3 regions of the Agrobacterium sp. LEGMi-208b genome follow, and region 2 is predicted to be linked to each of the others. Evidence: riboswitches for the same ligand, from Rfam matches in the RefSeq annotation. Region 2 holds a riboswitch; each other region holds the start of a gene.
What was found. Region 2 has a riboswitch for thiamine pyrophosphate ahead of AC5YUO_RS16145 (ABC transporter permease). Riboswitches for the same ligand answer to the same signal wherever they lie in the genome.
Positions count from the first base shown of each region.

Region 1 (7,406 bases), on a different replicon from region 2:
GCCTATTGGAAAACGCTGAAATCCGACGAAGGCGCCCATTATGACAAGGTCGTGGTGCTGGATGCGGCCAACCTGCCGCCCATCGTCTCCTGGGGTTCATCTCCGGAAGACGTGACTTCCGTTGAAGGCATTGTGCCCAATCCCGATGATATCGAGGAAGAAAACAAGCGCGCTTCCAAGTGGCGTGCGCTTGACTACATGGGCCTGAAGCCCGGCACACGTATCACCGATATCGCCATCGACCGCGTCTTCATCGGCTCCTGCACCAACGGCCGCATCGAGGATTTGCGCGCGGCGGCGAAGATCGTCGATGGCCGCAAGGTCGCTCCCACCGTTTCGGCCATGATCGTGCCCGGCTCCGGTCTCGTGAAGGAACAGGCGGAATTGGAGGGTCTGGACAAGATTTTCCTCGACGCCGGCTTCGAATGGCGCGAACCGGGCTGCTCCATGTGCCTTGCCATGAATGACGATCGTCTGAAGCCCGGCGAACGCTGCGCCTCCACCTCGAACCGCAACTTCGAGGGCCGTCAGGGCTATAAAAGCCGCACCCACCTCGTCTCCCCCGCCATGGCGGCGGCGGCGGCGATCGCCGGTCATTTCGTCGACGTGCGTGAGTGGCAATAATCGCCGCAGATGCCCGATGACAAAACCCCGGATCGCTCCGGGGTTTTTCTTGGGCCTATTCCGAAATGATCTTCACCCGCTGGCCCGGCTGAATGGTGGCCGTTGCGCTCATGGCATTGATCATGCGGAACATGTCGAGCTTCCGGTCGGTTCCCATCATCCGCGCCGCCATCGTCGCCACGGTTTCACCGGGCTTCACCGTCACCACCCGCACCCTCAGCGGCTTCAGCGAGGCGATTTCCTGCGGCGTCATCTTGCGGAAACTGGTGCGCAATGTATTGGCGATGGAATCGAGCTGCGTATTGCCTTTCGGCACGGCGGTCAGAAAACGGAATATCTGCTGGCCGACGCGAATGACGGTCACGTCGAAATCCCATTTATCCGCGCTTGCCCGAGCTGTCGCAGCCTCCAGACCGTTGATCTGGGTTTCCTTGACCGTTTCCGGCAGCAGGCCGGCAACCCAGCCGCTGGTCAGATAATTGGCAAGGCTCGTCTGTTTCGGATCGGCGACGCCGTCAAAACGGATCGCCATATCGCCCGGTCCCGTCGCCAGAACGGCCTCGACCTTGTTGTCGATGACGAAACCTTCCGGCACGTCGAAACGGATGCCGAGCGTTCCATGCAGGAACGTCTGGCCCCGGACATAACCTTCCTGCGGGCTATCGCCATAAAGCAGGCCGTCTATGCCATCCAGAAACCAGTCGCGACCACGATCCCCGACCTGGCCGTCCTGACCGAAGGCGCGGGCATGACGGCGCGCAAGCTCGATGCGCTGCGGCGTGTTGGGGTGGCTGGAAAGGAAGTCGAGGCTCTGGTCGTTTTCGGGATCGGCCGAAGAGAACCGCGCATAGGCCGCCATGGAATCCAGAAAACGCGGCGAGGCAAAGGGATCGTAACCGGCCTCGCCCAGCATCCGCACGCCGATCACATCCGCCTGCAATTCCTGCTGGCGTGAAAAGGCCGCGAGCCGCAGCTTGCCGCGCGCGAGCGCCTGCTTGCCGGCAAGATCGCTGGACAGCACTTCGGCAACCACGCGGCTGGCAATTACCTCCGCCTCTTCCCGGCGCTGGCGTTCGATGCCGTGATTGGCGGTGACATGGCCCATCTCATGTGAAAGCACGGCGGCCACTTCCGAAGCATCGTTGGCAAGTGCCAGCAGTCCGCGCGTCACGTAAAGATATCCGCCCGGCAGCGCAAAGGCGTTGATGGCCGGCGAGTTGAGGATAGTGATGCGATAGGATTGCTGCGGGTTTTCCGAAACGGCCGTCAGAGCGCCGGCGATACGCGCGACAAGCCGCTCCGTCTTGGCGTCACGATATTCACCGCCATAACTCGCCACGATGCGCGGATGCTCGCGCGCACCCATCTGGGCACGGGGATCATTCTTCTGCACCTCTTCCACGGTCTGCGGATTATCCGACGGGCGCAGGGTGGACTGGTAGGCCGGGCTGAAGAGAGACTGGCACGACGACAGGAACACCGCAGACGCGGTCAGCACGGAACAGGCGGCAGCCATCCTGCCCGAACGGCGAAGGCCTGAACGGGAGAAGAGCCTCCACTGTGCAGTCATGCTATTTCTCATTCTCTATGCCTGCCCCTAACGTTCCTGATCATCCGTTAATTGCAGACCAGAATAACAGATTCGCCCCAACGGGCGATGAATGCCAAAACGGTAAAAACGATCCATCAAGTCCGGATTATTCCTGAAGAACGCAATAATTCCCATCTTTTCTCGGGCAACAACTTGAAACTGGCAAGTGCAAATTAGCGCCATTGAAGTCATCTAAAGCGATTGCCAGCGGCACACGTCGAAAATAAGGCGATCACCCGTTCAGAAAACTGTCCACCGCCTTCACATTTTGTGTGGCGAAGAAATCTGCGGTCGGGCCGGTATAGACAACACGGCCGCGTTCAAGAAAAACCACCTGCTGCGCCAGCTTTTTTATGTCGTCGGGGTGATGCGTGACAATAATCACCGTGTTTTTTGTTTCTCCATGCAAGTCGAGAAGCAGGGACGTCATACCCGCCCGCAATCCCGGATCGAGTGCCGCAAAAGGCTCATCGAGCAGCATGACCGGTTTTTTCCTGACCAGCGCGCGCGCCAGCGCCGCCCTCTGCCTTTCTCCGCCGGAAAGCGTGCCTGGCAAGCGCTTGTCGAAACCCGCAAGCCCGACACGAACGAGGGCCTTCTCGATCCGTTCCCGGTCTTCCACCCGCAATTTCAGCCCGGGGCTGACACCCAGAGCGACATTGGTGAAAATATCGAGATGCGCAAAAAGATTATTGTCCTGAAAGATCGATGAGACCGGTCTTTCCGAAGGATCGAGCGCAGTCACGTCCTGTCCGCCGATCATGACGCGGCCGGAATCCGGCGCCTCGAAACCGGCGACGAGGTTGAGAAGCGTCGACTTGCCCGAACCGGACGCGCCGACGACGGCGGTTATCCGGCTTTGTGGGAATGTGCAATCGAGGTCGAAATCCTGTGTTCCAAGCCGCAGCCTGACCTTGTCCAGCTCAACGGCAAAATCATCGCCTGTCATATGCTCGCCCTTGCTGGTTGGGATTGCCGTGAAACGCCGCCTGCGGCAAGCAGCAGGCAGATGATGCCGAGAAGGAAGGCATAACCGGCGGCGTCATTGGTGCGATAGCTGCCCATATTGCTATAAACCAGCCATGGCAAGGTGACGAAATTTTCCGACCCGAACAGGGCAACCGCGCCTAAATCGCCAAGAGACAGGGCCATGGCAAAGGAAAACGCCATGGCCAGCGGCCGCCACAGAACCGGTAGATCGGCGAACCGCAATCGCGTCAAGCCCTGAAGCCCCAGACTGGCGGAAAGCCGGCCGGTGCGCAAAAAATGACTGGTGAAAGCCGGCTCCAGAACCCGCATGGAAAGCGGCAAAGCCATCAGCATATTGATAAGCGCCACGAGGACGGGCGCATAGAAGCTGACATCGCCGAAGACCCGCAATAGAAGGAACCACCCGCTTCCCAACACCACAGGCGGCACCAAAAGCACCAGCGAAGACCCTGCCCCAAGCAGAGCGGAGAGGAAGCGCAGTGGTTTCCCCGCCTGCCGTCTGGAGCCTATCTCCTGCCGTGCGCCGATGATCGCCATGCAGCAGAGCACGACAAGGGCTGCGGAGAGAAGGGCGATTGCAAGACTGGTCGCCGCCGCGCGCAGGAAAATCGGCGCGGACAAAAGACGCGGCAGATCGGCCCTCAAGCCCGAGACGGCTATGGCGACAAGCGGCAGGCCGATCAGCAGAATTACGAAAACGATTGCCGCGCCATCCCAGAGGCGGGCGCCAATGCCCTTGCCATCAAAACGGTGATGGGAACGACCGAGCGACGGAATTTCCGCTTCGGGCGACGGTAAAAAAGCGAGAAGTCCGAGCAGGATTGCGGTGAGGGCAATCTGCAGAACCGAAAGCGCAATCGCCCGCTGCGGATCGAAATCGAACCGCAGCGCCTGATAGATCGCGACCTCCAGCGTCGTGGCCGCCGGCCCGCCACCCAACAAAAGAACGAGCGTGAAGCTGGTAGCGCACAGCATGAAAACAAGCCCGGCAATGCCGGGAACGAGACGCGCGACTGCCGGCCATTCGATAAAACGGAAAATCGAAACCGGCCCCATGCCGAGGCTCGCCGCCATGCGCCAATATTCACCCGGAATACGCTCCAGCCCGGCGAGCATCAACCGGACCGAAAGCGGCAGATTGAAAAACACATGGGCGATGAGGATGCCGGAAAGGCCATAAATGCTGAAAGGCTCATTCGCCCCGGCAAAAACCAGGGCCGTATTCAAAACACCCTGCCTGCCCCAGATGGTGATGATGCCGAAGGCGCCGACGATGACAGGCAGACCCATCGGCACCGCCATCAGCCTGATGATCCAGATCCTTCCCGGAAATACGCGTCGCCGGCCAAGCGCCAGCGCCACTGGCAGGCCGAGGACAATAGAAAGAACAGTGGAAAGCGTTGCCTGATAAAGCGTGAAGCGCAGGATGCGCAGCGTATAGGCATCCATTATACCGGCCGCGGACGCACCGGCATCAAAGGACAGGAGAGCTGCAACGGCGAGCGCCATGAACAGGAAAACGGCGGCAAAAGCCGCCGTTCCGAAAATGATCGACCGCCGGTAATCACGACGCAGCATCATGCGCGGGTGTGCCTCTTCCTCAATTCATGCTCATGGCGGCAAGCCATTCATCGATCCATGCCTTGCGGTTCTTCGCCACCTCTTCCGGATCCATCAGGAAAGTCTTCTGCGGCACGACGAGTTTGGAAAACGCCTCCGGCAAGGGCTTCGAGGTTGCCGCAACCGGCATCATCCAGTTGTTTTCCGGAATGGCATCCTGAAAACCCGATGTCAGCGTGAAAGCGAGGAATTGCTTTGCCAGTTCCTTATGCGGTGCATTTTTAAGGAGACCGGAAACCTCGATCTGGATGTAATGCCCTTCGGAAAAGGCGGCGGCCTGATAACGATCCGTCTTTTCCGCGACCATGTGATAGGCGGGCGAGGTGGTGTAGGAGAGCACCATCGGCACCTCCCCCTTGGTGAAAAGGCCATAGGATTCCGACCAGCCCGGCGTAACGGTGAGAATACGCTTCCTGAGCTTTTCCCAGGCTTCCGGCGCCTTGTCGCCATAAACCGATTTCACCCACAGCAGCAGGCCCAGACCCGGCGTGGAGGTGCGCGGGTCCTGAATGGCGATCTTCTGCGCGGCGTCGCCTTCAACGAGGTCCTTAAGGCTCGTCGGCGGATTCTTCACCGTCTGCGTGTCGTAGATGACGGCGAAATGACCGTAATCATAGGGAACGAAAACATCGTCCTTGTATCCGCCCGGCACCTTGGCCGCCGATGCATCGATGCCGCTGGCATCGAATAGACCGGTCTGTTTTGCTTCCGCGACAAGATTGGTGTCGAGACCGACGACGACATCCGCCTTGGACCCCGCCCCTTCAAGCTTCAGGCGATTGAGTAGCGCCACACCATCGGCCACGCCGACGAAATTGACCGTGCAATTACAAACCTTCTCGAAGGCCTCCTTCACCTTGGGACCGGGACCCCATTCGGAAACGAAGCTTTCATAGGTGTAGACGGTCAGTTCCTGCCTGTCCTGTGCGACGGCAAGACCGGGCAGAAACAGCGAAGCGGCAACGAGGGAATTCAGGAAAAGACGACGGCGCACGGGTATCTCCTCAAAAATCGATAGGGAAATAGCCGCCTGCGTTAAAGCCGTCTAATCCCTCCGCCGGTATGAACCGGATCAGGTTCTTCGGGTTGGCAAGCCTCTCAGCCTTTTGCGTCCAAGCACAAAAGACACCCCGTTAGATCAAGATGATGGTGTAGTCCCGCCGTCCCTGATTGGCAAGATGGCCGAGGTCAGCCCTGCTCCGTCATATGCACCAGTTCCCAGACATGCCCATCGGGATCCTGAAAGCTGCCGGCATACATGAAACCATGGTCCTGAACGGGCTTCCAGCCGCTACCGCCGGAGGCAAGCGCGGTGGCGATCATCCGGTCGATTTCCTCGCGGCTTCCCGCAGAAAGACAGGTCAGAACTTCGGTGGTGCGCGTCGCGTCGGCAATATCGCCGTTGATGAAATCACGGAACCGCCCCTCCTGGAGAAGCATCACGAAGATGTTTTCCTCAACGATCATGCAGAGCGTGCGGTCATCCGAATATTCCGGGTTGAAGCTGAAACCGAGAGCCGTGAAGAAGTTCCTTGATGTCTCGATATTCTTGACCGGCAGATTGACGAAAATCATGCGCATTTTCACAACTCCTCCAAACGAACGCCGGCATAGAACGGCAATTCCGCTTTTCTGTCAAAGGCCGAAGCAGGACCGGTCAAACGAGAGCCCGATTGCCTTCAGCCCTCCAGTTCCTCGCGCAACATCTCCAGTTCCAGCCATTCTTCTTCCATGGCCTCCAGCTTGTCGCGCAGCTTCGACATTTCCTGCGCCAGCGTGTTGAAGGCATTCGGGTCCTTGGTGAAAAGCTCAGGGTCGGCCATGCGCTGCTCGCGTTTTGCGATTTCGCTTTGCGCCTTTTCCATCTCCTTAGGCAGATTTTCGAGCGCGAATTTCTGCTTGAAGGAAAGCTTGCCCTTGGCCTTTGAAGGATCCTGCGATGGGGAGGCCGAAGGTGCGGCCTTCGCCTTTTCCTGTTTTTCCGCCTTGCGTTTTTCTTCCGCAGCACCCTTGCGCTGCGCCATCATGTCCGAATAACCACCGGCATATTCAATCCATCGACCATCCGGCTCGTCCGGATTGACGGGCGCGATGGTGGAAGTGACGGTGCGGTCGAGAAAATCGCGGTCGTGGCTGACGAGAATGACGGTGCCGGAAAAGCCCGCGACGATTTCCTGCAAAAGATCGAGCGTTTCGATATCGAGATCGTTGGTCGGCTCGTCAAGGATCAGAAGATTGGTCGGCCGCGCCAGAATGCGCGCCAGAATGAGACGCGCGCGCTCGCCGCCGGAAAGGTTGCGGATCGGCGTGCGGGCCTGTTCCGGCTGGAACAGGAAATCCTTCATATAGCCGGTAACATGCTTCAGTTCGCCATTGACCAGCAGGTTTTCACCCCGGCCATCAGTCAGATAATGCGCCAGCGTATCGTTGGGATTGAGATCTTCGCGCTTCTGGTCGAGCGTCGCGATCTCCAGATTGGTGCCGAGCTTCACCGTGCCGCTATCGGGCTCCAATTGACCGGTGAGCATCTTCAGAAGCGTCGTTTTACCGGCGCCGTTCGGACCGACGAAACCGATGCAAT
Region 1 covers NZ_CM183445.1:1,759,606-1,767,011, reverse strand. The annotation lists gene leuC (3-isopropylmalate dehydratase large subunit) at 1-624, shown strand, start outside; gene AC5YUO_RS08630 (M48 family metalloprotease) at 680-2,140, opposite strand; gene AC5YUO_RS08625 (thiamine ABC transporter ATP-binding protein) at 2,448-3,164, opposite strand; gene thiP (thiamine/thiamine pyrophosphate ABC transporter permease ThiP) at 3,161-4,786, opposite strand; gene thiB (thiamine ABC transporter substrate binding subunit) at 4,806-5,819, opposite strand; TPP riboswitch at 5,858-5,968, opposite strand; gene AC5YUO_RS08610 (VOC family protein) at 6,014-6,406, opposite strand; gene AC5YUO_RS08605 (ABC-F family ATP-binding cassette domain-containing protein) at 6,505-7,406, opposite strand, start outside.
Region 1: another riboswitch for thiamine pyrophosphate. It lies ahead of thiB (thiamine ABC transporter substrate binding subunit); the one in region 2 lies ahead of AC5YUO_RS16145 (ABC transporter permease).

Region 2 (7,406 bases):
GAAACGGACGAGCATGTCTGGGGCGGCGGCGAGCAGATGTCCTATTTCGACATGCACGGCCGGCGCTTCCCGCTCTGGACATCCGAGCCCGGGGTCGGTCGTGACAAGACCACCGAAATCACCTTCAAATCCGATGTCAGCGGCAAGGCGGGCGGTGATTATTACAACACCAACTATCCGCAGCCGACCTGGCTCTCATCGCGCAAATACGCGCTGCATGTGGAAACGAGCGCCTATTCGGTCTTCGACTTCCGCAATGGCGATTTCCACGAGATCGAAATCTGGGCCATCCCCGAGAAGATCGAATTTTTCGCCGGCGACCACTTCACCGATATCGTCTCCGCTCTGTCGCTGCGGTTCGGACGCCAGCCGGAATTGCCCGATTGGGTCTATAACGGCGCGATCATCGGGTTAAAGGATGGCGTCAACTCCTTTGCGCGACTGGAGAAAATCCGTGCGGCCGGAACGAAGGTGTCCGGCCTGTGGTGCGAGGACTGGGTGGGGCTTCGTCAGACTTCTTTTGGCGCCCGCCTTTTCTGGGACTGGCAGGCGAATGACACGCGCTATCCGCATCTGCGCCAGAAGATCGCCGAGCTTGCCGATCAGGGCATTCGTTTCCTGGGCTATGTGAACCCCTATCTCTGCGTCGACGGACCGCTCTTTCCTGTCGCTGAAGCGGCCGGTTATTTCGCCACCGATGCGGATGGAAAGACGGCGTTGGTGGACTTCGGCGAATTCGATTGCGGCGTAGTCGATTTCACCAATCCGGCCGCCGCCGACTGGTTCGCCGAAGAGATCATCGGCAAGAACATGCTGGATTTCGGCCTTTCCGGCTGGATGGCCGATTTCGGCGAATATCTACCGATCGACATCAAGCTTGCGAACGGCGTTGATGCCAAGCTGATGCACAATGCCTGGCCCACGCTGTGGGCCGAGGTCAATGCGAAGGGCGTCGAAAGCCGTGGCAAGACCGGCGAGGCGCTGTTCTTCATGCGCGCAGGCTTCACCGGCGTGCAGGCCCATTGCCCGCTGATCTGGGGCGGCGACCAGTCGGTTGACTTCTCCCGTCATGACGGCCTTGTCACCGTCATCTGCGGCGCGCTTTCCTCCGGCCTCATGGGCAATGCCTATCATCACTCAGACATTGGCGGTTACACCAGCCTGTTCGGCAATGTCCGAACGGCGGAACTCATCATGCGCTGGACGGAGATGGCCGCCTTCACGCCGGTCATGCGCACCCATGAGGGCAACCGGCCGCGCGACAATCTGCAGATCGATCAGGATGAAACGGTTCTTTCCCATTTCGCCCGCATGACAGCGATCTATGTCGCGCTCACCCCCTATCTGAAATCGCTTTCCGCCGAGGCAGCGAAGACGGGCCTGCCGGTGCAGCGTCCGCTTTTCCTGCATTACGAGAACGAGCCGCAGACCTACACCATTCAGGACTGCTATCTCTACGGCGCGGACATGCTTGTCGCACCGGTGTGGAAGGCGGGCGAAAAAGAACGCTCGCTCTACCTTCCGGGTGATGGCCAATGGGTGCATCTGTGGAGCGGCACGCATCATGACGGCGGCAGGGATATCACCGTCGAAGCGCCGCTCGGCGAGCCTGCGGTGTTCTATCGTGCCGATAGCAGCCATCATCAGCTGTTCGAAAAGCTTCGCACCATCGGCTGAAGGCTTGGTCCTTGGCATCACCCCGTCAGGCGGGGTGATGTGATGGCCTTCTTGAAAAGGGCGGTCATCGCGTCGCTGATACCCTGGGACGGGCTGACTTCGAAGAACAGTCCCGGCGACGCGCATTGCTGCATGCGTGCGCCGATTTCCGGCTGAAACGGCTTGATCCAGCTATTGTACCAGTCGTTGGTCGGCAGCGGCAGATAGGTGGTGTAGAGCACGGCGATCCGGAAACCCTTTTCCTTGAGCTTCGTGCAATATTTGAGGTCGATCGGCTCCTGACAGCGGCCGCTGGTCGTTTTTTTGGTGCAGCTGGAAGGCTTGTAGCTATCGCCGACACCATCTGAAACGAAGAAGATGATCTTCTCCGGGCTTGCAGAACTCGCACCCGTGCCCGAAGAGCCGATCCTGTCGCCAATCTGGGTCAGCGCCCGGTCGAAATCGGTCTGCTGGTCGTTGTTATAGCCCTGATAGGGAATGGACATCAGGTCAACTTCACCCGCTTTTTTCTTCGCGGTGGCGAGATCCGATGTCAGGGGAACGACTTCGAGCAGCTTCGTATCTTCCGCCTTCTCCCCGAAGGTATAGACCGCCATACGATATTGATTGCTGCTTTTCCGCGTGGACTTCGCGGTATCCATCAGGCTCGCCGTGGCCTGCGCAACCACATTGATGCGCGTCGTCACTCCGAGCTTCTTTGCCTTGTAATAATAGCTGTTCGTATCCACCACCCCGTCTTTGACGATGTGACAGGCGAAAGCGCATTTGTCGCTCGTATTTGCAACCATGGTGGCAACATCGGTCGGCGTGGCGCCGACACCCATCGAAGGGGTGTTATCGAGCAGGACATAGAAGTCGCTGAAGGTCTCCGTCTCGTATTTGGCCGTCGCCCTGCCCGAAACGGTGATGAGGTCTTTTCCGAGGATCTGCGATAGCGTCGTTGCGACCGATGCCTTGAAGTCGACGGAGGATTCGATGGCGTTGCCGCGCTTGATCACCGACACGTTGAGAGACAGGAGCTTGTAGTCGGAATTGGCCCGCTTGTTAGCGTCGAAGAAGGCGGAGGCTTCATCACCGCCAAGCGTAACTTCGCCATCTCCCGACATTTCCTTCGCCTTGTGAACACTCGCCGACGTATCGGCAACGACCGCAAGCGCCGCAGCATCCGCTGCCATCTGCAGGTCCGATTTGATCGCCATGCCATGCGTCACATCAAGCGCCACGCCAGCGACGCCAATCAGCGGCACCATCAACAAGGCACTGAGAATGCCGAAATTCCCTGATTTGTCCTGCCAGATATTCTTCAAATTCGCCCCCCGGAACCCTGCCGGAGACGAGACTTAGCCAAATACTGTTGAAAGTCAGTTTCAATGGATAACTAATTTTCGATAAATCTAATTTCCAGAATAACTAATATTCCGATCGAAAAATGTTTTCCGTCACGCCAGCGGCAGGCATGGACAGCGCTTTGAACCGCTTTCGGGCACAAGCTTCAACTCGTCAGGCGCGGCGTGCTGATCGCCTTCTTGAACAGCGCCGACATCGCTTCGCTGATACCCTGCGAGGGGCTGACTTCGAAGAACAGGCCCGGGGAGGCGCATTGCTGCATGCGCGTGCCGATTTCCGACTGGAACGGGGCGATCCATTTATCGTAGTGCTGATTGCCGGGAAGCGGCAGATAGGTGGTGTAAAGCACGGCGATACGGAAACCTTGTTTTTTGAGGTCGTCGCACAGCTTGGTGTCCACGGGTTCCTGACATCGCCCATTCCAGATTACTGGCTTTGTACATTTCTTGGGCTTTTGGCTATCGGCCACACCATCCGACACAAAGAATACGATTTTCTCAGGGGTAGCAGAACTGGCGCCATTCCCCGATTCTCCCATTTTTGCTGTGATCTTCGTCAGCGCGCGATCAAAATTGGTGTGCTGATCGAGATTGTATCCATGGCCGGGAACTGACATCAGTTCAATTTCGCCGACCTTCTTCTTGGCCGCCTGCAAATCCGACGTGCGCGACACCACCTCCTGGAGGTCTTTATCGGGAAAGGCATCGTCTGCCGTCTTTCCGAAAGTGTAAACAGCAATGCGATACTGATCTCTTTTTTTGCGCGTGTCCTCAGCCGTGTCCATCAAGCTCGCGGTCGCCTTTGCGACCACATCAATGCGCGTCGTCGCGTTGATGTAACCCTTGGCCTTCGGGTCTTTATTTCTGAGCCGGAAATAGGTGCTGTTGGGATCGGACGAACCGTCTGCCAATGAGAGATGGCAGGCGAAAGCGCATCCGATCGCCTTTTTCATTGTTGCCACATCGGCGGGCGTTGCGCCGACGCCCATGGAAGGCGAGTTATCGAGCAGCAAATAGAAATCGGTATAGGTTTCCGTTTCATATTTGGCAGTTGCACTGCCGGAAACAGTAAGGAAATTCTTTCCCAATACCCTGGAGAGCGTCGTATTAAGCGAAGCTGTAAAACTCACTGACGATTCGATCACAGTGCCATTCTTCTTCACCTGTACATCGAGCGCCAATAGGCGATATTCCGGGTTTCCTCGCTGGTTGCTGTGAAAAAAAGCCTCCGCCTCTTCCTTGCCGACCGAAATGACGCCATCGCTTGCCATTCGCCTTGCGGCCTGAGCACTGGCCGAACTTTCCGCAACCACGGCCAGAGCCGCAGAGTCCGCTGCCATCTGAAGATCGGATTTCACGCTCATGCCTCGCACGACATCAAGCGCAACACCGGCGGATCCGATGATCGGTATCATCAACAGAGCGCTGAGAATGGCAAAGTTTCCAGACTTGTCCCGCCAGATGCTTTTCAATTTCGTCCCCGACCTTCTTTGGCTGCGGACGACATTTACTCGGATGATCTTGCGATATAGTTTATACATATAACTAATTGTCGATAAATTCGATATACCTAATAACTATATTTAAGTAATATATAGACAACGCATGACCAGTCGGCAGAGGCCGTTGACATTTTTAAAACTTGACCTACAAAACAAGCTCTTCCGAGGGGAGCACCTGACGGTGCTGAGATGGCGACGAGCCGGACCCTTGAACCTGATCCGGGTCATGCCGGCGTAGGAACGGAACTGTCGCGCCTTGGAGGCGCTACCCTTTCTCTTCTCCGCTTCGCCTGATCTCCGTGATTGTCACATCTGGAGACCAATGATGATGCTGAAACCTTCCACCCTTCGCACGCGGTGCGTTTGCGTCTGAGGTCCGGCTCATGCGTGCCACCCATGCGCTGAACGGTGTCGGTCTTCTGCTCCTTCTCTGGCAGGCCGGCACGTGGCTGTTCGCACCGCCCCGCTATATCCTGCCATCGCCCGTCGATGTCGCCGGCGCTTTCCTGCGCCAGCCCGGCTTCCTTTTCGGGCAAGCGCTGGTAACACTCGGAGAAATGGCGCTCGGGCTCGCCACAGGTATCACCGCCGGCATTGTCGTCGCTTTCACGATTGCCGCCATCCCGCGCCTCGGCCGCCTTGTCTGGCCCATGGTTCTGGTGTTGCAGGCTTTTCCGGTCTTCGTGCTGGCCCCCATCCTCGTCCTCTGGTTCGGTTTCGGCATGGCTTCAAAAGTGGTCATGACGGCGATCATCATCTTCTTCCCCGTTGCCTCCTCTTTCACCGACGGCCTCAACCGCACGGATCGCGCCATACTCGACGCCGCCTCGCTGACTGCGGCGAGCCACTGGCAGATCCTCACCCGGCTGCGTGTACCGCTGGCGCTGCCCTCGCTGATCTCGGGCTTGCGGGTGGCGGCGCCGCTCGCCCCGCTCGGCGCCGTCATCGGCGAATGGGTGGGCGCATCCGCAGGGCTCGGGTTCGTCATGGTCCAGTCCAATGCCCGCATGCAGACCGACACCATGTTCGCCGCCATGGCCATTCTCGCCGTGATGGCAGTGCTGCTGCGGCTTGTCGTCGACCGGGCGACAGCCAATCTCGCCCCCTGGGCCAAAGAAACAGAACATACCATTCCTTTCAGATATTTACGGAGACTTTCGGCACCATGAAACGAACTCTTCTCTCCCTCGTCGTCGCGGCTGTTAGCGTCCTCGCACCCATGCCGTCACAGGCGGCCGACAAGCTTACCGTCCTGCTCGAATGGTTCGTGAACCCCGATCACGCGCCGATGGTGATCGCCAGGGAACGTGGCCTCTTCGCCGATGCCGGGCTGGAGGTGGAACTGGTTCCGCCCGCAGACCCCTCCGCCGTACCGCGCCTCGTTTCGGCAAAACAGGCCGATATCGGCGTGCATTACCAGCCGAACCTTTATCTCGATCACGATGCCGGCCTGCCGCTGGTGCGTTTCGGCACGCTGGTCGAGACCCCGCTCAACACCGTCACCGTTCTGGCCGACGGACCGATCAAGAGCCTGAAAGACCTGAAGGGCAAGAAGGTCGGTTTTTCCGTTTCCGGTTTCGAGGATGCGATGTTGAAGCGCATGCTGGAAAAAGAGGGTCTGACGAAGGATGATGTCGAGCTGATCAACGTCAATTTTTCGCTCTCGCCGTCGCTGATCGCCGGCAAGGTGGATGCCACGCTGGGCGGTTTCCGTAATTTCGAACTGACGCAGATGAAGCTCGAGGGGCATGAGGGCCGCTCCTTCTTCCCGGAGGAGCACGGCGTGCCGGCCTATGACGAGCTGATCTTCGTCACCCATCGCGATCTCGTAAAGGACAGCCGCCTGCCACGTTTTCTCTCCGCCGTGGAGCAGGCTGCGATCTTCATCACCAACCACCCGCAGGAAGCCTGGCAGCTTTTCATCAAGGCTTATCCGAACCTCGACGATGCGCTGAACAAGCAGGCCTTCTTCGACACACTGCCGCGTTTCGCCAAGCGCCCGGCGGCGCTCGACCGCACCCGCTACACCCGTTTCGGCGCTTTCATGCAGGAGATGCAATTGATCAAGCAGGCGCCGGCAGCAGACGACATCGCCGTGGAGCTGCAACAGCCATGACCGGCAATAGTCCGACCGCGGCAAAGGCCGCCGAACTTCTTGAAAAAGTCAGGCAGGCACGCCCGCGCGTGCATTGCCTGATGAACACCGTGGTGCAGAAATTCACGGCCGACGGCATCACCGTCGTCGGCGGAATTCCTTCCATGACCACCTCGCTCGAGGAAATCGAGAGCTTCGTTGCCAAGGCCGATGCGCTGACCGTCAATCTCGGCACACTGGATGCCGAGCGGCGCAAGGTCATCCGGCTGGCGATAGAGATCGCCAATGCATCCGGCAAGCCGTGGATCGTCGATCCCGTGCATTGCGATTATTCACCATCAAGGCTGGCATTCGCGCGCGAACTCATCGCACTTTCCCCGACGATCGTGCGCGGCAATCACGCCGAAATGAGCCTGATCGGTGATGTGCCTGGTGTGGTGAGGATCGAGACCGGGCCTGTGGATCATCTAAGCGACAAGACCCGCAGCGTCAGGATATTCAACGGCCATCCGTGGATGGCGAAGGTGACAGGAACAGGTTGCCTTTCTGGCGGCGTCATCGCCGCCTTCATGGCGGTGGAAAAAGACGCGCTGACGGCGGCGGCCTCCGCCCTTGCCGTCACCGGCGTTTCCGCCGAACTCGCCGCGAAACACGCCAGCGGCCCCGGCACCTTCGAACCGGCGTTTCTGGATGCGCTTTCCGAAATTTCCGGTGAGGACATCACAAATCACGCGAGGATAGAGCATGAACAAGGTTGATTACCGCCTCAACGCGCTGGTCGATGCG
Region 2 covers NZ_CM183446.1:295,776-303,181, forward strand. The annotation lists gene AC5YUO_RS16130 (alpha-glucosidase) at 1-1,677, shown strand, start outside; gene AC5YUO_RS16135 (pilus assembly protein TadG-related protein) at 1,695-2,984, opposite strand; gene AC5YUO_RS16140 (TadE/TadG family type IV pilus assembly protein) at 3,170-4,495, opposite strand; TPP riboswitch at 4,681-4,783, shown strand; gene AC5YUO_RS16145 (ABC transporter permease) at 4,909-5,694, shown strand; gene AC5YUO_RS16150 (ABC transporter substrate-binding protein) at 5,691-6,641, shown strand; gene AC5YUO_RS16155 (hydroxyethylthiazole kinase) at 6,638-7,378, shown strand; gene thiE (thiamine phosphate synthase) at 7,365-7,406, shown strand, end outside.

Region 3 (7,406 bases), on a different replicon from region 2:
ACGGCGCGGACCAGAAATGGCGGCTCGTTCCAACCGTTGCCGAGCCGAGCGCATTGACGGCGACGATGGCCGCCATTTTATAGCCGCCGGAACTGACGGCGCTGGCCGAACCGAGCCCGCCCTTGAAGGTGGCGGTCGTCGCACCCGTTCCGGCCCCGACCGTTCCAAGCTCGAAGGGCGCCGCACGCGCCGCCTTGAATGCCGCATATCCCATCTCACGATAGGGCGAATGCAAACCCCAATCCTTGTCGCCGCCATTCAGCAGATCCATCAGGATCGCCTGCGGCACGATGGGAACACGGGTGGAACCCACCTGCAGGCCACGTCCGATCTCACGCAGCCCGGCCTGAACGCCGCCAGCCGCATCCAGCCCGAAGGCAGAACCGCCTGACAGCACGAAGGCATCCACCGTTTCCACCGTCATCGCAGGGTCGAGCAACCCGGTATCACGCCCGCCCGGTGCGCCGCCCAAAACAGAGCCGGAAGCAATGGCGGGCTTTTCGAAAACAATCGCCGTAACACCGGAGCCAAGGGCGAGATCGGTAACATTGCCGACCGAAACGCCGTCAATATCCGTCAGAAGATTGGTGAGTGCCGCCATGCCGCTTCCCCTTTTTTTCCGGTATCCCGCCACCATCAGGCACTGTCAACGCAAAACGTGACGGGCCTGATGTCGGCGACAAGCCGTAATCAGGAAAAAACGGCGGTTCCGATCACGGGCGTCGAGGGAACGGCCATGTCCCTCGGTTCCAGCGGCCCGGAGAGATATGCCTGGTGGCCAGCCTCTATGGCCCGGGCAAAGGCCTCCGCCATGCCGACCGGGTCTCCCGCGCCCGCCACCGCCGTGTTGAGCAGAACGGCATCGTATCCGAGCTCCATCACCGTGACCGCATGCGACGGGCGGCCGATACCGGCATCGACAATCAAGGGCACATCCGGAAAACGCGCCCGCATGGATTTCAGCGCCGTCAGATTGAGCGGTCCCATGGCGCTGCCGATCGGTGCGCACCAGGGCATTAATACCCTGCAACCCGCCTCAAGCAGCTTTTCGGCGACGACCAGATCGTCGGTCGTATAGGGAAAGACCTCAAAACCATCGTCACAGAGAATTTTCGCCGCTTCGACAAGTGCGAAGACATCAGGCTGCAACGTGTCATGGTGGCCGATGACCTCCAGCTTGATCCAGTCGGTGCGGAACACCTCACGGGCCATCTTTGCCGTCAGCACCGCTTCCTTGACCGTGTGGCAACCGGCGGTATTGGGCAGAATGTGGCGATCCAGCTCGCGGATCAGTTCGAAAAACTGACCGCCTTTCTTGCCGCCCGCCGTTTCCCGGCGCAGCGAAATCGTCAGAATATCCGTGTTGCTCGCCCGCACCGCATCGGCAAGCACGGCGGGAGATGGATAGCGCGCCGTGCCGAGGAGAAGACGGGACGAGACCTCACGACCATAAAGCGTCAGCATGGTTTCAGCCTCCCTGCATCGGCGAAAGGATTTCGATACGGTCGAAAGCCTTCAGCTTATAATCGGCACGCTCTTCCGAATGCACCAGATCGCCGTTTACCGCCGTCGCCAGCCACTCACCCTCGTATTCGAGGCTGGCGAGCAGGCCGGCCAGCGTCTCGGCGGCGAGATCAAGCTCGTCGCCATTCACCAGAAGTTTCATGATCCTTTTCCTTTTTAGAGAGTGTTTGGCAGACGATTTCAGCCGCCTGCCGCGCCATCGCCGGCGACAGCAGAAAACCGTGCCGGTGCGCGCCGTTGATGAAAATGGTCCTGCCATCCTGCGTGACATCAGGCAGATTATCTGGATAGGCGGGACGCACCCCCGTGCCGGTCTCGATGATTTCCGCCTCCGCAAAGGCCGGATGCACGGCATAGGCGGCATTCAGGAATTCCATCATCGAGCGGGCGGAAATGGCGCCCGCATCCTCGGTTTCGATCATCGTTGCGCCCACCATGAAACGACCGGGCTCGCGCGGCACGATGTAAAGCGGAATGCGCGGATGCAGCAGCCGGACGGGACGAGAAAGAGAAACCTCCCGCGTGCCGAGATAGAGCATCTCCCCCCGCACACCGCGAAGGCTGGAAATCGTTCCCACCGCCGCAGGCCCGGTGCAATCCACGACCCGGTCGAACGGCTGTTCGTCCAGCGGAGTACCCATGTGGAACCGCACACCCATGAGGCAAAGCCGCTCATATAGCGATTGCAGCGCGAGGCGCGGATCGAGATGCCCTTCGTCCGAGAAATAAAGTCCGGACCTGAAGCGACCGGCAAGATCGGGCTCCAGACCGGCGATTTCGCCCTCATCCACCCAGCGATACCCGCTGGTCCGCGAGGCGAAACGGGATAGCTCCGCCTTGTCACGGGCGGGTGCGACGACCAGCGTGCCGTTGCGGACCACAAGACCGGGGACCGCTGCATCCCACCAGTCGAGCGCCGCCTGGCCGAGCGTCAGAACCGCCGCTTCCGCATTTTCGCGCTCGCACCAGGGCGCCAGCATGCCACCCGCATACCACGATGCGCCGCGAGAGGGTTCGGCATTGCGCTCGCAAACCTCGACGCTAATGTCGTTCCCCGCCAGTTCGAAGGCCGCCGTCAGGCCGGCGACCCCCGTTCCCTTGATGAGAACACGCATGTTATTCGGCACTCGCGGACGTCGAAAGCGGCATGTAAAGCTCGCCGCCTTCCTTGAAGCGTGCGGCCATGGCCTCCAGCCCCTCCTTCTGCGCCTCGGCGCGGATATCGTGGGAAATCCGCATCGAGCAGAATTTCGGCCCGCACATGGAGCAGAAATGCGCGACCTTGTGCGCCTCCTTCGGCAAGGTCTCGTCGTGGAAGGAACGCGCCGTATCCGGGTCGAGCGACAGGTTGAACTGGTCTTCCCAGCGGAACTCGAACCTTGCGCGCGACAGCGCATCGTCCCGCACCTGCGCAGCCGGATGGCCCTTGGCAAGATCGGCGGCATGAGCGGCGATCTTGTAGGTGATAACGCCAACCTTCACGTCGTTACGATCCGGCAGGCCAAGATGTTCCTTCGGCGTGACGTAGCAGAGCATCGCCGTACCGAACCAGCCGATCATCGCCGCCCCGATGCCTGAGGTGATATGGTCGTAACCGGGCGCGATATCTGTCGTGAGCGGCCCAAGCGTGTAGAAGGGCGCCTCGCCGCAGGTCTTCAGCTGCTTGTCCATATTCTCCTTGATCTTGTGCATCGGCACATGGCCGGGGCCTTCGATCATCACCTGGCAATCTTTTGCCCAGGCGATTTGCGTCAACTCGCCCAGCGTCTCCAGCTCGGCGAACTGCGCCGCATCATTGGCGTCGGCAATCGAGCCGGGCCTGAGGCCGTCACCCAGCGAGAAGGAGACGTCATAAGCGCGGCAGATATCGCAAATCTCCTCGAAATGCTCATAGAGGAAACTTTCCTTGTGGTGATGCAGACACCACTTGGCCATGATCGACCCGCCGCGCGAGACGATGCCGGTGACGCGGTTGACGGTGAGCGGAATATAATGCAGCCGCACACCGGCATGAATGGTGAAATAGTCGACGCCCTGTTCCGCCTGCTCAATCAGCGTATCGCGGAACACGTCCCAGTTGAGATCCTCGGCAATGCCGTTCACCTTCTCCAGCGCCTGATAAAGCGGCACCGTGCCGATCGGCACCGGCGAATTGCGGATGATCCATTCGCGGATATTGTGAATGTTGCGCCCGGTCGAAAGGTCCATGACGGTATCGGCACCCCAGCGGATCGCCCAGACCATCTTCTCCACCTCTTCCGCCATGGAGGAGGTGACGGCGGAATTGCCGATATTGGCGTTGATCTTGACCAGAAAATTGCGGCCGATGATCATCGGCTCAAGTTCCGGGTGGTTGATGTTGGCGGGAATGATGGCGCGACCCGAGGCCACTTCCTGACGCACGAATTCCGCCGTGACATAATCAGGGATATGCGCGCCGAAACTCTCGCCGTCACGCGCAAGCTTTTCCTTCGCGGCCTCGCGTCCGAGATTTTCGCGGATGGCGATGAATTCCATTTCCGGCGTGATGATGCCCGCCCGCGCATAGGCAAGCTGCGTCACCGCCTTGCCCGCCGTCGCTTTAAGCGGCTGGTGGCGCACGCCAAATTCCGGCGTCAGCCGCTCGCCGGTGGCAAAGCCGTTATCCTCCGGTTTGACGTGCCGGCCCTCATAAGCCTCGACATCGCCGCGCGCCACGACCCAGTCGTGACGCAGTCGCGGCAGACCCTTTTCAATCAGAACGGGATGGGTCGGATCGGTATAGGGGCCGGAGGAATCATAGACCGTCACCGGCGGTTCGCCCGCCGTCGGGTGCACCGCGATCTCGCGCATCGGCACGCGAATATGCGGATGAAGGATTCCCGGTTTATGGATTTTCGTGGAGGCGGCATGCGGTCCGGTGGTAACCGACAGCGGGATAGTCTTGGCAGCGATATTCATCTTGAGGCTCCAAAGTTTGACTGTGGAGACCCAGTTCGAGCCGGAATGATGGAAAATACCGAAGTGCCGATACGCGGCGCCATGCGCCCGCCCGACATCAGGTCTTTGCACCGTCCCTACGCCAGTATGAACTGGATCAGGTTCAACGGGTCACTGCGCATGAAAGCAGAATCTCAGCCCCTTGACGGGACACCCCTGGTGAATGGCCACAGCAAAAGACACCACCCGGCTTTTGTCAAGGCCGCTCATCAACGCTTGGCAAAGGTGCGGGAATGGCGCATGCTGCCGTTAGTTGTAATTAACCTAACGGTTTAGGTGAATATTATCGTTTGCGGCATAACGATAAGCACAAACCTTCCTAGTGTTGATTTCATTGGAGATACGTCGGAATGAATGCGACTATTCGTGAAATACTGGCAAAATTCGGCCAGCTTCCCACCCCTGTCGATACGATTGCAGATGAAGCCGATCTTTATGCAGCGGGCCTGTCTTCCTTTGCGTCGGTGCAATTGATGCTGGGTATTGAAGAAGCTTTCGATATCGAATTCCCGGACAATCTGCTGAACCGCAAGTCCTTTGCGAGCATCAGGGCGATTGAAGACACCGTTAAGCTCATTCTGGATGGTAAAGAGGCAGCCTGATGAACGTGACCGTGGCGCCGCAGGATGAAACGCTGTCCGCGCGCGCGGGCCGTGTCGCGATCATTGCCGCAAAGCATGCGGATGAGGTGGATGTCACCGGCCGCTTCCCGCAGGAAGCCGTCGATGCCTTGCGGCAGGAACGTCTGCTCGGCATTCAGGTGCCCTCCTCGCTCGGCGGCGAAGGCGCCTCCGTTCAGGAGATCGCCGACATCTGCGCCCGGCTCGGCCAGGCCTGTTCGGCAACCGCGATGATTTTCGCCATGCACCACATCAAGCTGTCCAGCCTGGTGGAGCACGGCGTGGAGAGCAGCTGGCATCCGGGCTTCATGCGCCGCGTTGCCGGCGAACAGCTTCTGCTCGGCTCCGCCACCACCGAAGGCGGCATCGGCGGCAATCTGCGCAACTCCATCTGCGCGATCGAAGTCGAAGGCGATAACTGCCGGCTGGAAAAGGATGCCACCGTCATTTCCTATGGCAGCAATGCCGATGCGATCCTCATCACCTCGCGCGCCCACAAGGATGCCGCGCCCGCCGATCAGGTGATGACCGTATTCCTGAAAAACCAGTATACGCTCGAGAAGACCCATGTCTGGGATACGCTCGGCATGCGTGGCACCTGTTCGGATGGCTTCCTGTTCCGCGGCGAAGCGCCGGCGGTACAGATTTTCCCGAAACCTTTCGCGGAAATCGCCGCGCAATCCATGCTTGCAAGCTCGCATCTCCTGTGGAGCGCCGTCTGGTACGGTATTGCCTCCGACGCGGTGCTGCGTGCGCAATCCTTCGTCAGGGCCGCGGCCCGCAAATCACCCGGCACCGCCCCTCCGGGCGCGATCCGCCTTGCCGAGGTTTCCACCAAGCTGCAGGTGGTCAAATCCAACATCATCGCCGGCATCAAGGCTTACGAGGATACCAAGAGTGATCCCGAAAAACTGATGTCGATGGCCTTTGCCGTTGCCATGAACAATGTGAAGATCTGCTCTTCGGAAACCATTCTTGAGATCATCGATCATGCCATGCTGGTCTGCGGCATCATGGGCTACAAGAACGGTACGCCCTATAGCCTCGGCCGGCACCTGCGCGACGCGCATTCCGCCCGGCTGATGATTTCCAACGACCGTATTCTCGGCAATTCTGCCAATCTCCTGCTGGTTCACAAGCAGGACACCAGCCTCTTGGGATAAGACCATGGACATGCAAACATCGTTTCTCGATCGACTGTTCGAAGAAGGCCTGCTGATTGAAACGGGTGTGGACGGTCTTTATGGACGCAGCGGCCAGTTCGAGGATGTGATTGCCGCATTCGAGCGGCTGATCGACCGCACCGGTGGCGCCGATGGCGCCGAAGCGATCCGCTTTCCGCCCGGCATCAACCGTGCCTATTTCGAAAAGAGCGGTTACATGAAGAGCTTCCCGCAGCTCGCCGGCACTGTCCATTCCTTCTGCGGCTGCGAACTCGACCATGTCAGCCTGCTGAAGACCATGGATGAGGGCGGCGACTGGACCAAGGACCAGAAAGCCACCGACATCGTGCTGACGCCGGCGGCCTGCTATCCGCTTTACCCGACGATTGCCAAGCGTGGCGCCCTTCCTGCCGGCGGCGGTCTTTATGACATCCAGTCCTATTGCTTCCGCCATGAGCCTTCCAAGGATCCGGCCCGCCAGCAGCTTTTCCGCATGCGCGAATATGTCTGCATGGGCACCGAGTCCGACGTCACCGAATTCCGCCAGACCTGGATGGATCGCGGTGTGGAGATGATGAAAGCAGTCGGGCTCGACGTCACCATCGATATCGCCAACGATCCCTTCTTCGGCCGCGCCGGCAAGATGCTCGCCAACAACCAGCGCGACCAGAACCTGAAATTCGAGCTCTTGATCCCGGTCACGTCAGCGACCAGCCCGACGGCCTGCATGAGCTTCAATTACCATCAGGATGCCTTTGGCCAGAAATGGGGCCTCAATCTTGCGAATGGCGATGTCGCCCACACCGCCTGCGTCGGTTTTGGCCTCGAGCGCATCGCACTCGCATTGTTTGCCCATCACGGTCTCGACGTGAAAAAATGGCCTGCAAAGGTCGTGGAAACCCTCTGGGGCTGATTATCCATGCGGCAGATTTTTCCGGGTCTCGATCCCCAAAACTATGTGCAGCATCCGCTTCATTCCTCTGAAAGAATGTGGCCGGAGACCAATTGCTACATCGATTTGTGGATCGAGGTACTGGCCTCGAAAGGATTGCCACCGGAAGCCATGTTCGGTTTCACGCTCACGCAGGATTTCGAAGGTGACCAGTTCACCTTCTTCAAG
Region 3 covers NZ_CM183445.1:1,916,982-1,924,387, reverse strand. The annotation lists gene AC5YUO_RS09345 (P1 family peptidase) at 1-601, opposite strand, end outside; gene AC5YUO_RS09340 (thiazole synthase) at 691-1,464, opposite strand; gene thiS (sulfur carrier protein ThiS) at 1,469-1,666, opposite strand; gene thiO (glycine oxidase ThiO) at 1,635-2,639, opposite strand; gene thiC (phosphomethylpyrimidine synthase ThiC) at 2,641-4,464, opposite strand; TPP riboswitch at 4,560-4,671, opposite strand; gene AC5YUO_RS09320 (acyl carrier protein) at 4,854-5,105, shown strand; gene AC5YUO_RS09315 (acyl-CoA dehydrogenase family protein) at 5,105-6,286, shown strand; gene AC5YUO_RS09310 (amino acid--[acyl-carrier-protein] ligase) at 6,291-7,199, shown strand; gene AC5YUO_RS09305 (DUF1839 family protein) at 7,206-7,406, shown strand, end outside.
Region 3: another riboswitch for thiamine pyrophosphate. It lies ahead of thiC (phosphomethylpyrimidine synthase ThiC); the one in region 2 lies ahead of AC5YUO_RS16145 (ABC transporter permease).